DNA from 2 places in the Ruegeria sp. D4 genome. Region 2 is predicted to be linked to the other one. Evidence: riboswitches for the same ligand, from Rfam matches in the RefSeq annotation. Region 2 holds a riboswitch; the other holds the start of a gene.

Region 1 (5,498 bases), on a different contig from region 2:
GGTTTCAATCTCGGCTTCCGGGTCGGCTAGCTGTGCGGCGATGATCCCTGCGGCCTGACGGCCAATTTCCAGCCGGCAGGCATCCATGGTTGCCAGTTTGCGGGGCAGACCTTGCAGCAGTTCGACATTGTTGAACCCCGCCAGCCCGATTTGACCAGGGATGTCTATCCCCTGATCCAGCAGGTACAACAGTCCGCCAGCGCCGATCATATCATTGGAATAATACAGAAAATCCAGTTCCGGCGACCGTTCCAGCATCGCCTGCGTCATCTCGCGCCCCTTGGCCAGTGCTGAGCCGCCGGAATAGAACTCGCGATCCTCGATCTCGATCCCGTGTTTGCCCAGAACTTCGGTAAAGCCTTCGAAACGTTTGCGCGCGCGGTGGTCCAAAGGCATCTTGGTCCCCATGAAGCCGATATGCTGGTATCCGGCCTTCAGAATGGCCTGCGCCATTTCGCGGCCGGCACGGCGGTGCGAAATGCCGACCATCGCATCCACGGGTTTGCCGTCGGTATCCATGATTTCGACCACCGGAATGCCCGCGGAATCCAGCATCGCCCGGGCCGCTTCCGTGTGCTCCAGACCCGCGATGATCACGCCCGAAGGCCGCCACGAGAGCATCTCGTAAAGGACTTTTTCCTCTTTTTCCGGCAAATAATCGGTCACGCCGACCACTGGCTGCAATTCGGTGTCTTCCAGCACCTGATTGATGCCGGTCAGGACCTCGGGGAAGACCATGTTGGACAGTGACGGGATGATGACAGCGACCAGATTGACCCGGCTGGATGCCAGCGCACCCGCAATTTTGTTGGGCACGTAACCCAGCTCTTTTGCGGCGGCCAGAACCCGTGTTCGGGTCGCATCCGATACATCACCCCGATTGCGCAGGACCCTGCTGACCGTCATTTCGGATACCCCCGACGCTTCCGAGACATCGCGAAGGGTAAGCGGGCGTTTTGTTTCTGTGGTCACGAGGCACCTGCACTGTTGTTTTGCCCGATGGTAGCGTGAACACGGCGACAAATACAACAACTCTGCTTCTGCGTCGGACGCTGGACGGGTCGGACCTTTTGTGCATCGGAGCGACCCTACATATTTGCGGCGAGTTCAATTTTACACGCGAGTCAACGCCCGCAGTTTCAGGCCCAAAATCTCAAGTCCGCGAACTGAACCGACGACTATTGACCGCGGAAAGATATCTAGGAAAATACACACACTCGCGGTGGCGCATACCAAACCGCGTAGCAAGCGCGGGCATGCAATTCCTGATTTCGCAAATGGCCCATGCAACGCCGCAATCAATTGTTGACCGTATCTTACATATTCTGGCATGAACGCGCCATGTTCGGTTCCGGGGACATCCTCGGAAGCAATAGGGAATGCAGTGCGGCACATTTCGCCAACTCTGCAACTGCCCCCGCAACTGTAGGCGGCGAGCGCGGCTGATAATGCCACTGGGGTATCCCGGGAAGGTTAGTTTAGCGCTTTGACCCGCAAGTCAGGAGACCTGCCGAACATGCGCCCTTGGAAGGGGCGTTCATCATCGGCGACGGGGTGTGCGCCGGATCTGTTTGCCCGACAAGGCAGATGGCTTCGCGTTCCCCATCGTCAAAGTAAATTTGCGCCGGGGAAGGCGCGACGTGAGAAGGACTCGATTTGTGAAAAAACTGCTGGTGGCTGCCACGGCTGTTTTGGCGATGCCTGCATTGGCGCAGGCCCATTTCCTGCTGGAATATACCGACGACACGATGATCGAACGCCCCGGTGACGTTCCGGTCAAACTGGTTTTCTGGCACCCGTTTGAAGCTGGTCACGTGATGACCTTGGAAAAACCGGAAGAATTCTTTGTAATCCACAACGGTGAAAAAACCGATCTGATGGATACGCTGGAAGAAACCACTTTTGAAGGACCGGACAACATTGCCAAAGCGTTCCTGGGTTCAGTGCCGGTGAAACGCTCGGGTGACTATGTGGTGGTTACAGTTCCTGCGCCTTACTACGAAGAATCCGAGGATATCTATATCCAGCAGATCACCAAGGCTTACCTCAACCGAAACGAACTGCCGACCGACTGGGATCAGCCGCAGGGGCTGGCCACCGAGATTCTGCCGCTGAACAAGCCTTACAACATCATCGCCGGGTCAACCTTTACCGGTCGCGTTTTGAGCGAGGGACAGCCCGTCGCCGGCGCAGAAATCGAAATCGAGTACATCGCCGCAGCACCGGACATGACCGGCACCGGCGCGAAGGGCGCCACCGTGTCCCCATTGCCGGGCGGCGCGTTGGTCGCGATTTCGGATGACAACGGATATTTCAACTTTGGTGTGCCAAAAGCCGGGTACTGGGGCTTCGCCGCTTTGGGCGTGGGTCCGGAAACCGAGCATGAAGGCAAAGAGCTGAGCCAGGATGCGGTCATCTGGATCCGCGCCTGGGATCTGGAGTAAGCCTGAATGCACATCGTCGACGGAGCCCTTTCCAACCCTGTCGTGATCGGCGGTGCGGTCGCCGCGGCTGGCGGGATCGCATTGGGCCTGAAATCGCTGGATCTGGATCGCATTCCCACGGCGGGCGTGTTGTCGGCCAGCTTTTTTGTCGCCTCGCTGATCCATGTGCCGATTGGCCCGTCGTCTGTGCATTTGATTCTGAACGGTCTGGCCGGGCTTCTGCTCGGCTGGGCCGCCTTTCCGGCCCTTTTTGTCGGCTTGCTGCTGCAGGCCGTGTTCTTTGGTTTCGGCGGATTGACCGTGCTGGGGATCAACACGGTGAATATCGCTCTTCCGGCGGTGTTGACCTGGATGATCTTTGGTCGCCTGATCGCACGTGGCTCACCTGTTCATGGGGCGATCTGGGGCGGCATCGGCGGCGCGTTTTCGATCGCGGCCACGACGGCTTTTGTCGCGGTCTCGCTGGCGCTGTCCGGCGATGAGTTCCTGCCCGCTGCCAAGCTTGTCTTTTTCGCCCACATTCCCGTCATGGCTATCGAGGCCGTGCTGACAGGTTTTGCCGTTCTTCTGGCCCGCAAGGTCAAACCGGAACTTTTTGTAAAGGTTGCGTCCACATGAAACAGTTGATCCTTGTTTGTACGCTTGCTCTCGCCCCGCTCCCGGCTCTTGCGCACAAGGTTATTGCAGGCGTATTTCCGGCAGGCGACGCAATCGAAGGCGAGCTGGGGTTTTCCAATGGCGATATGGCCGCAGACCAGGAAGTCATCGTCTATGGCCCCGATGGCTCTGAACTGGGTCGCACAGTAACCGATACGGACGGTTTCTTTCTCTACAGCCCGACCAGAGCTGTGGCTCATACATTCAAGGCAGATCTGGGTGCAGGGCACGTCGCCGAAGTTGCCATGCCGGCCGACGAAGTGGCCGAAATCATGGGGGTCGAAGCCGAGCTTTTTGAAACAGCCACGCCGGTCGCATCTGCGAATGGCGCGGCAGCGGTGACTGTGGCTTCGCTCTCGGATGAGGAACGCGCCGCCATCGCCAAAGCGGTGCGCGACGAAACCCGCCCACTGCGGCGCGAGATCGCCGCCTACCGCGAGCACAATGATCTGCAGAACATCTTGGGTGGTATTGGCTATATCATTGGTCTGTTCGGCATCGGCTTTTACCTGGCCGCGCGTAAAAAGATGGCCACCTGATGGCACATGCGCTGGAACCACAGGCCAAAACACTGGCCGAGGCAGGCAAAGCCGCCCATTTCGGGATGATCGGAGACTACGATCCCCGTATGCGCATCGTGCTGGCCTGCATCTTTGCCATCGTCACGGTTGCCCTCAACAGCATTCCGGCGCTGATCGGCGCTTTGTCCGTCTCGCTTGGGTTACTGGTGATGTCACGCTTGCCAGTCGGTCGGACCCTCAAGCGTATGGCCATGATGGACAGCTTCATCATCTTCATGCTGGTGCTGCTGCCATTCTCAATGCCCGGCGACGCGATGTTCACGGTTTTTGGCTTTCCGGCCAGTTGGCAGGGCCTTTGGAAAGCTGTCGAGATTGCACTGACGGCCAACGCGGTCATCCTTGCGCTGATGGTTCTGGTCGGAACGATGGAGCCCGTGACGCTGGGACACGCTTTGCACAAGCTGCGCTGCCCCGAGGTGCTAGTGCACCTTTTGATGTTCACCATCCGCTACATCGAGGTGTTGCGGGAAGAATACCTGGGCCTGCGCGCTGCGATGAAGATCCGCGGATTTCGCCCCGGCACAAACTGGCACACCTACCGAAGCTTCGGGTATCTGGTCGGCATGATGCTGGTGCGCGCGATCGAACGGTCCGAGCGGATTCTGGCGGCGATGAAATGCCGGGGCTTTTCCGGGCGTCTTTTGTTGCTGCAGGACTTTAACATGACACGACGCGATCACATGTTCGCCGCGATGCTGTGCACCGTTTGCCTTGGCCTGCTGTTCCTGGATTATCTATGACGATCCTCAAGCTTGAAGACATTTGTTTTGCGTACCCTGGCCAGCCACCAGTGCTGGACGGCGCTTCGCTGCAGCTTGAACCGGGGCAGCGCCTCTCGATTGCGGGCCCGAATGGCGCGGGAAAATCTACCCTGTTTCGTATTGCCCTTGGCCTGCAAACACCAAGCGCCGGGCGCGTGACCGTCCTGGGAAAGGAAAGGCGCGTCGAGGCGGATTTTCACGAAGTCCGCCGCCAGGTCGGGCTGGTTTTTCAGGATCCTGATGATCAGCTGTTTTGTCCGACAGTGGCGGAAGACATCGCATTTGGTCCTCTCAACCTCGGGCGCAGCAAGTCCGAGGCGCTGGCCATCGTCGACAGGGTGCTTTCCGATCTGGATCTGTTAAGTCTGCGTGATCGCATTACGCACAAGCTCTCTGGTGGAGAGAAGCGGCTTGTGACCCTTGCAACCGTTTTGGCGATGGAGCCGGAGGCGCTGCTTTTGGATGAGCCTACCAATGCGCTTGACGCCAAAAATGAAGCGCGACTTCTGGAAATTCTGCGAAGTCTGCCGCAGGCTATACTGCTGGTAAGCCACGCACCATCGTTTCGCGCGGCATTGGCACCAGACACGCTGGAACTGCGAAACGGGCGGATTGTCAGCCCAAGTGAATGACCTGTTCGCACGAGCTATGCGAATGTCCGCGACAGAGCGCCGTCGTCAGGAAGCCTGCGCGTGCAAGCGGTATGACCCGGGGGTCCGGCTGGTCCACTTTCGAAAGGCGCGGTGAAAATTCGCCGGAGCCGAAAACCCGGTGTCAAAGGCGATCTGTTCAATACTGAGCGTACTTTGCTGAAGCGCGCGGATGGCAATGTCGCGGCGCAGTGCATCCTTGATGTCCTGAAAAGAAGTCCCTTCTTCTTTCAAACGCCTGTTCAAGGTCCGCGGCGTCATTTTCAGGGCACGCGCTGCATCAGGTAGCTGGCAGGTTTGCCATGTTGCGCCGTAGAGAAACGCGCGGACGCGAAGGCTGTTTGTATGCGCGCGCGAACCGGTAAAGATCCAGTCCAGCGGCGCACGTTCAAGGAACACGGATGC
Region 2 (5,498 bases):
GGTGAAGCGCGGTGAAATGGAACGCGCCATCAACAAAGGTCGGATCATCCTCGGGCTTGCCCCAGACTGTTTGCAGGTCCGTATTAAGTTGATCCGGCAACATTGCAAGCGCGGCCTGATAATCTTCGAGCGACCAGGAAATCCGGGCGCCCAGCAATGTGTCGGCGATCGGTTCGGCAGGGGCTGTGTCATACCCGGCGCATTGCAAATCTGACAGCATCGCTTCGGCTGACGCCAGCGCATCAAGGCCCACCGCATGGGCCATCTGCCAGTCCTTGCCGGGATAGGTGGACAGGACCAGAACCGGCACCTGTTCCGCTTTGGGCCGGTCGTTCAGGTTCAGCCAACCGGTTACACGATCAATGATCGCTTCGATCCGTTCAGGTTCAGCGCGGTGGGCAAAGCGGGAATACTCCAGGTGCGGATCGCGTTTGCCCGGTTCCTTGAATGAAGCGATGCCCGCCGAGATCCGCCCATCCACTTCGGGCAGCACGACGTGCATGGCAAGGTCGGCGGGCGAAAGACCGCGTTCGGCCGCGGCCCACGCTTTGCGGCGTGAAGTTGCCAGAGCGACCTGGAAAACCGGCACACCAGCCGCGTCAAGCGGAGAGGTTCCCGACGCGCCTTTGCCCGAGAAGGAGGTGGCATTTATGATCGCCGAAGGTTCCAGTGCAACAATGTTTCGGCGCATCCAGTCGGCGGCAACAGGCGTTTTGAGGGAAGGGGCAAACATGCCCATTGCCTCGAACCCTCGCGTACGCAGGCTGTGGATCAGCGCGGCGACCGGGGCGGTGTCGGCGGAGGTCAGGTAGGCGCGATAGAAAGTGACAATGATGCGTTTCGCATCGTTCGTAAATGCGGCTTCGACCGGGGTTACGCCGCGGTCAGGGCACCATACACCGCATTCCGGAAGGGTTTTGGCCCCCAACACCGGTCCGGCATAAAGACCTGCCGCCAATGCCATCTGCGCCAAAGCGGCCTGCGCCGCGACCTCGCCGCCGGTGTCGCAGAGATGCGCCAGCCGCCGCAGGGTCGAGACGGGCAGGGTGGAATAGTCGTCCAGCCGGGTATCCTCACGCCCGTCGGCGGGCAGAACCGCCAGCGCGATGCCTTTGGCCTGCGCCAGCGCAAGAACCTGCTGCAGCCCGTATGACCAGTAAGGTACCCCACCAATCAGGCGGATCAGGATACCTTTTGCGCCGTCAAGCGTTTGTTCCACATATGTGTCAACGGACAGAGGGTGTTTCAGCGCCGTCAGATTGGCCAACCGCATCGTCGGCATTCGCCCTTCCGGCCCACCGCCGCGATGCCAGCCTGCCGCGAAAGCACCGAGATCGCTGTCCGAAAAGGACAACATCACCAGATCCGCCGGGCTCTGGCCCAGATCGGTCGGGGGCTCGTTTTCTTCAAGCCCGTGGCTTTCGCGGAAGACGACGTGCATGGCTTACTCGGCGGCCTCGGTCACACCCACGAGGATATCCCGGATTTCGGCCTCTTTGATGTCGTCGTGCTCGGCAATGACCACAAGACGCGAGCGGCGCTCCTCGCCGGGTTCCCAGGGGCGGTCGTACTGATGACGCACCCGGGCACCGACAGCCTGAACCAGCAGACGCATCGGTTTGCCGGCAACTGCCGCATACCCCTTGACGCGCAGGATGTTCAGTTCCCTGGCCAGACGTTCGATCTTGGCAACCAGATCGAGTGGGTCACTTTGCTCCGGCAGTTCGACGATGATGCTTTCGAAATCGTCATGTTCGTGGTCGTGGTGACCGTCGTGATGCGACGGACGCGCGTCCATGTCATCCTCGGCTGCGGCTTCCAGACCGAGCACGACGCGGACGTCTACGACGCCTTCGGCAACCTCTACGACGGGCAGCGGGCGCGGGGCCTCGGCTGCGATGATCTCTTTGGCTTTGGCAACACACTCTGGCCCGGCCAGATCGGGCTTGGTCAGCAGGATGATATCGGCGCAGGATATCTGATCCTCGAACACCTCGGAAAGAGGCGTTTCGTGGTCGATCGAGTCATCGGCCAGGCGCTGGGCATCCACCGCCTCGACATTCGGAGCGAAGCGACCTGCCGCGACCGCCTCGGCATCGGCCAGAGCGATCACGCCATCCACAGTGATTTTCGAGCGGATATCGGGCCAGTCAAAGGCTTTCAGCAGCGGCTTGGGCAGGGCGAGGCCGGAGGTTTCGATCAGAATGTGATCGGGGCGCGGGTCCAGCGCCATCAGCGCTTCGATGGTCGGAATGAAATCATCGGCCACGGTGCAGCAGATGCAGCCGTTTGCCAGTTCCATGATGTTCTCTGCCGGACAATCGGGAATGGCGCAGGATTTCAGAATATCGCCATCGACGCCCACGTCGCCGAATTCATTGACCACGACCGCCAGACGTTTGCCCTGCGGGTTCTGCATCAGGTGCTTGACCAGCGTTGTCTTCCCCGAGCCCAGAAAGCCGGTGATCACAGTGACGGGTAATTTCTCAAGAGTGCTCATTTCAGGGCTCCAATCGGGGGAATGCGGGAGGCGCAGTTTTTGCGGAAATGTTCGGGGCGCTCACGCCATTTGACCAAGCCGTCCTCGGTCGCCAGATATTTGGTCGCACCGTCGACAATGGCGTCAACGTGTTCGGCTTCGTTCAGGTTCTCATAGACAAAGGTCCAGCGACCCGGTCCACCGCGCAGCACGATCGAGCAGCCCTGATCGCAGTTCGACAGGCATTCGACGGGTTTCAGCGTGATGCCTTCGGGCAGGTCGGCCTGTTGCAGCGCTTTGTGCAGCAATGTGCCGGGGCGTTTTTCATCATCCTCGACGGGCAGTCCACGGCGGCACGTGGTACAGACCAGCAACTCGACTGGTGCGGTCTCGGTCATGTCTCTCATCCCCCCAAATCCTCTTCGCGGGGGACGGGGTTTCATGCGGGCCACGCGTCTGCACATGGACCCGACACCGGAACACCCCGCCCGGTTTCTTCTTCGGGTGCTGGCAGGTCTCCCGGCTTGCGGATGTCAGAGACTTGCTCTGGCAGATGTCCCGCCTTCCCGGCCTTTCGGCCAGTGGCTATGGGCACCCTCTCCGGTCACGGTCGCGGGGGCGGCTGCGTTTGACGGAAAAACCGCTGACGCATTCCCTTTTCATCCATCCAGGGATGGACACCAACGGGTCGGACATGCGGCACAGGCGGGGGACTTGTCAAGCTTCAGGATGCGCGGTTTCGCCGCCGGAAGGAAAAAGCGACCTGAGGTGGTCACTCAGCGGCATCGCCGGGCGTTCACGGCGCCCGAAAACCTGCGTGATTGAGGTGTTCCGTGTGATGTTCGCTGATTTTGGAAGGGGTCGGCGGGAACCGGACGGGCGGGGCGGATTCGGCTTCAGAACCACTGGGGCAGGCCGCGTGTGGACGTTGCGGCGACCAACCGCCTGTCATTTCGGGCATCGCTAAACTGAGGGATTGGGGTTTCGTTGATTAAGTAACCGCTATTCCGACCGGCTCGGGATACTCCATTTCAGTATTCGCGCAAGACCCGGCAAAAACGACCGCTTCGAGATCAAATCTGATGGCCGTCTTGCCGTGCTCAGAGTAGCCAGATTTCTTGCAAAATTATGCCTCAAACTGCCCTTAGCGGGCGTCGGCGAACAGAATTTGCCAGGAAACAAAAAATGAAAAAGTTAGCAGCCTTTCTTGTGTACTTACCCGTCGCTGCAGTTGCGGAAGACCGGGTGTTCGAGTGTGAAGCGGCGGATGCAAAATACCCGGAAATGGCGGCCACGCTGGTCAAATACGAGGGCCAGAACAAAGGGCATATTACCATTGGTGATATCGACAATAAGGCTGAGGTGTATCCCGGCCTCGACACCCTGACTTACCTGTATATCGGTGACGGCTTTACCCTGAATTACAACGTGAATCTCAAGACTGGCACGTTTGACTATTCGGCTTCGGGCAGCAAATCCGGATGGGGCAAAGGCAGCTGCAAGGAAGTTGTGGCCCAGTAATTCGCTAATGCCCGGTCTGCGGGTTGGGCCTTTCGGTTGCCGAGAAAAGTACTTGCCTGGTTCCGTCCTGAGGCCAATGTAGTTGGCCGTGGACGGAACCCGGTTAAAAGCGGCCGATCCAGTATGTGTCCAAGCCATCTGGGCGGCGTGCCAACCAATCAAATCTTTTGATCAGCAAGGTTCGGCACGCCCCGAACACGCGGGCGCGATTGATCTGCCGGCGCTGAAGGTATTCGCGTTGGACCAGATATCCCGCGCCACGCGCCATGTTCCGTCATCTTCGAGATGGTAGATATTGATGCCATGGCCGGTGGAAACAGTGGCAGGGCCCGGTTCACGCGGAACATCGGCGGCGGTAAACTCATAACGCTCAAACGCCCAGCTCGCCGCCACAACAAACTCCACTGATTGCTTTTTCCAACGGGTGTGAACGGCGTCGAAATACCCGCGCACCCAAGGCCCGACCTTGGCTTTGCCTTCCATAACAGGCGCGCCGGGTGCGATGAAGACCACGTCATCAGTGACCGTCTCAAGGAATTGATCCAGTTTGTTCGAGTTGATCGCTGCAAGATACGCTACGTGTGCGGCTTGCGGAGTGTTGGCTCTGGTGTCGGGCAGCGCCGGTGTCGCGATAGCCAACCCTATTCCAGTAAAAAGAATGGTTATCCTGATAGTCATATCGGCCTCCAAGCATTTGCGGCGATTGGACCTTGCCGGTTGTTCAAACCCGCCTATCAACGCAAAACGCATTGCAGGACGATCGTATTGCAACGCAATTCGACAGGCTTTTAGGGCAATCGCAATTTCAGATAGCTACACCACTGATTGTTCAACTCGTATCGGGTGTATTTCTCGACAATAGTTACGTTTGGTGTACCTTGCGAGGCAGGAAAAAATAGCAATCATTAAGTATTTCTACTGAATGAACCTTATTGACTGGCATAAGTTGCCGCCGCTTTCGACCCTCAGGGCGTTTGAGGCGACCGGCCGTTTAGGCGGCTATTCTGCTGCGGCGCGTTCACTGAACGTAACCACTGCCGCAATTGCCCAACAGGTGCGAAAGCTTGAGGCTGATCTGGGGATTCCACTTGTGCGCCGAGAGGGACGTGGACTTGCTTTGACCGAGGCCGGTCGGACGCTGGCCAGCACGCTCAACGACGCATTCGAGCAGATCGCAAAAGGCATTGATGATGTGACGGCTCAGGAGGCCGCTCGCGGTGTGAGTGTGTCTACGACTGTCCGATTTGTCGACGCGGTCATCATGCCACGACTTGGCGGCTTCTGGGCGGAACACCCCGGCATCCAGGTGTCTTTCGCTGCGGAAGGAAATTCGTGGGACGTCGATCTCGAAGCCTTTGACATTGCGATACGCGGAGGCCCGCCAAACCATGTTTGGAGCGGCGCGGCCCAGAAACTGCTTCTAAAGTCGCCGTTCGTATTATGCGGCACACCAGAGCTTGTCAGGTTGGGTGCGAAAAACCTGACCGATGTGCCGTGG

What was found. A riboswitch is a leader RNA that binds a small molecule or an ion and turns the genes downstream of it on or off. The one in region 2 is predicted to bind cobalamin.
Region 1: linked by a shared signal. The riboswitch ahead of ACR0MI_RS05370 (DUF4198 domain-containing protein) and the one ahead of ACR0MI_RS16035 (DUF1636 domain-containing protein) in region 2 are both predicted to bind cobalamin.

What each region holds. Positions count from the first base shown of each region.
Region 1 covers NZ_JBQFPJ010000002.1:285,359-290,856, forward strand. The annotation lists gene ACR0MI_RS05365 (LacI family DNA-binding transcriptional regulator) at 1-972, opposite strand, end outside; cobalamin riboswitch at 1,330-1,529, shown strand; gene ACR0MI_RS05370 (DUF4198 domain-containing protein) at 1,659-2,444, shown strand; gene cbiM (cobalt transporter CbiM) at 2,451-3,062, shown strand; gene ACR0MI_RS05380 (cobalt ABC transporter permease) at 3,059-3,640, shown strand; gene cbiQ (cobalt ECF transporter T component CbiQ) at 3,640-4,422, shown strand; gene ACR0MI_RS05390 (ABC transporter ATP-binding protein) at 4,419-5,075, shown strand; gene ACR0MI_RS05395 (AraC family transcriptional regulator) at 5,121-5,498, opposite strand, start outside.
Region 2 covers NZ_JBQFPJ010000012.1:78,237-83,734, reverse strand. The annotation lists gene cobN (cobaltochelatase subunit CobN) at 1-1,441, opposite strand, end outside; gene cobW (cobalamin biosynthesis protein CobW) at 1,445-2,500, opposite strand; gene ACR0MI_RS16035 (DUF1636 domain-containing protein) at 2,497-2,877, opposite strand; cobalamin riboswitch at 2,972-3,179, opposite strand; gene ACR0MI_RS16030 (hypothetical protein) at 3,665-4,000, shown strand; gene ACR0MI_RS16025 (YybH family protein) at 4,172-4,678, opposite strand; gene ACR0MI_RS16020 (LysR family transcriptional regulator) at 4,923-5,498, shown strand, end outside.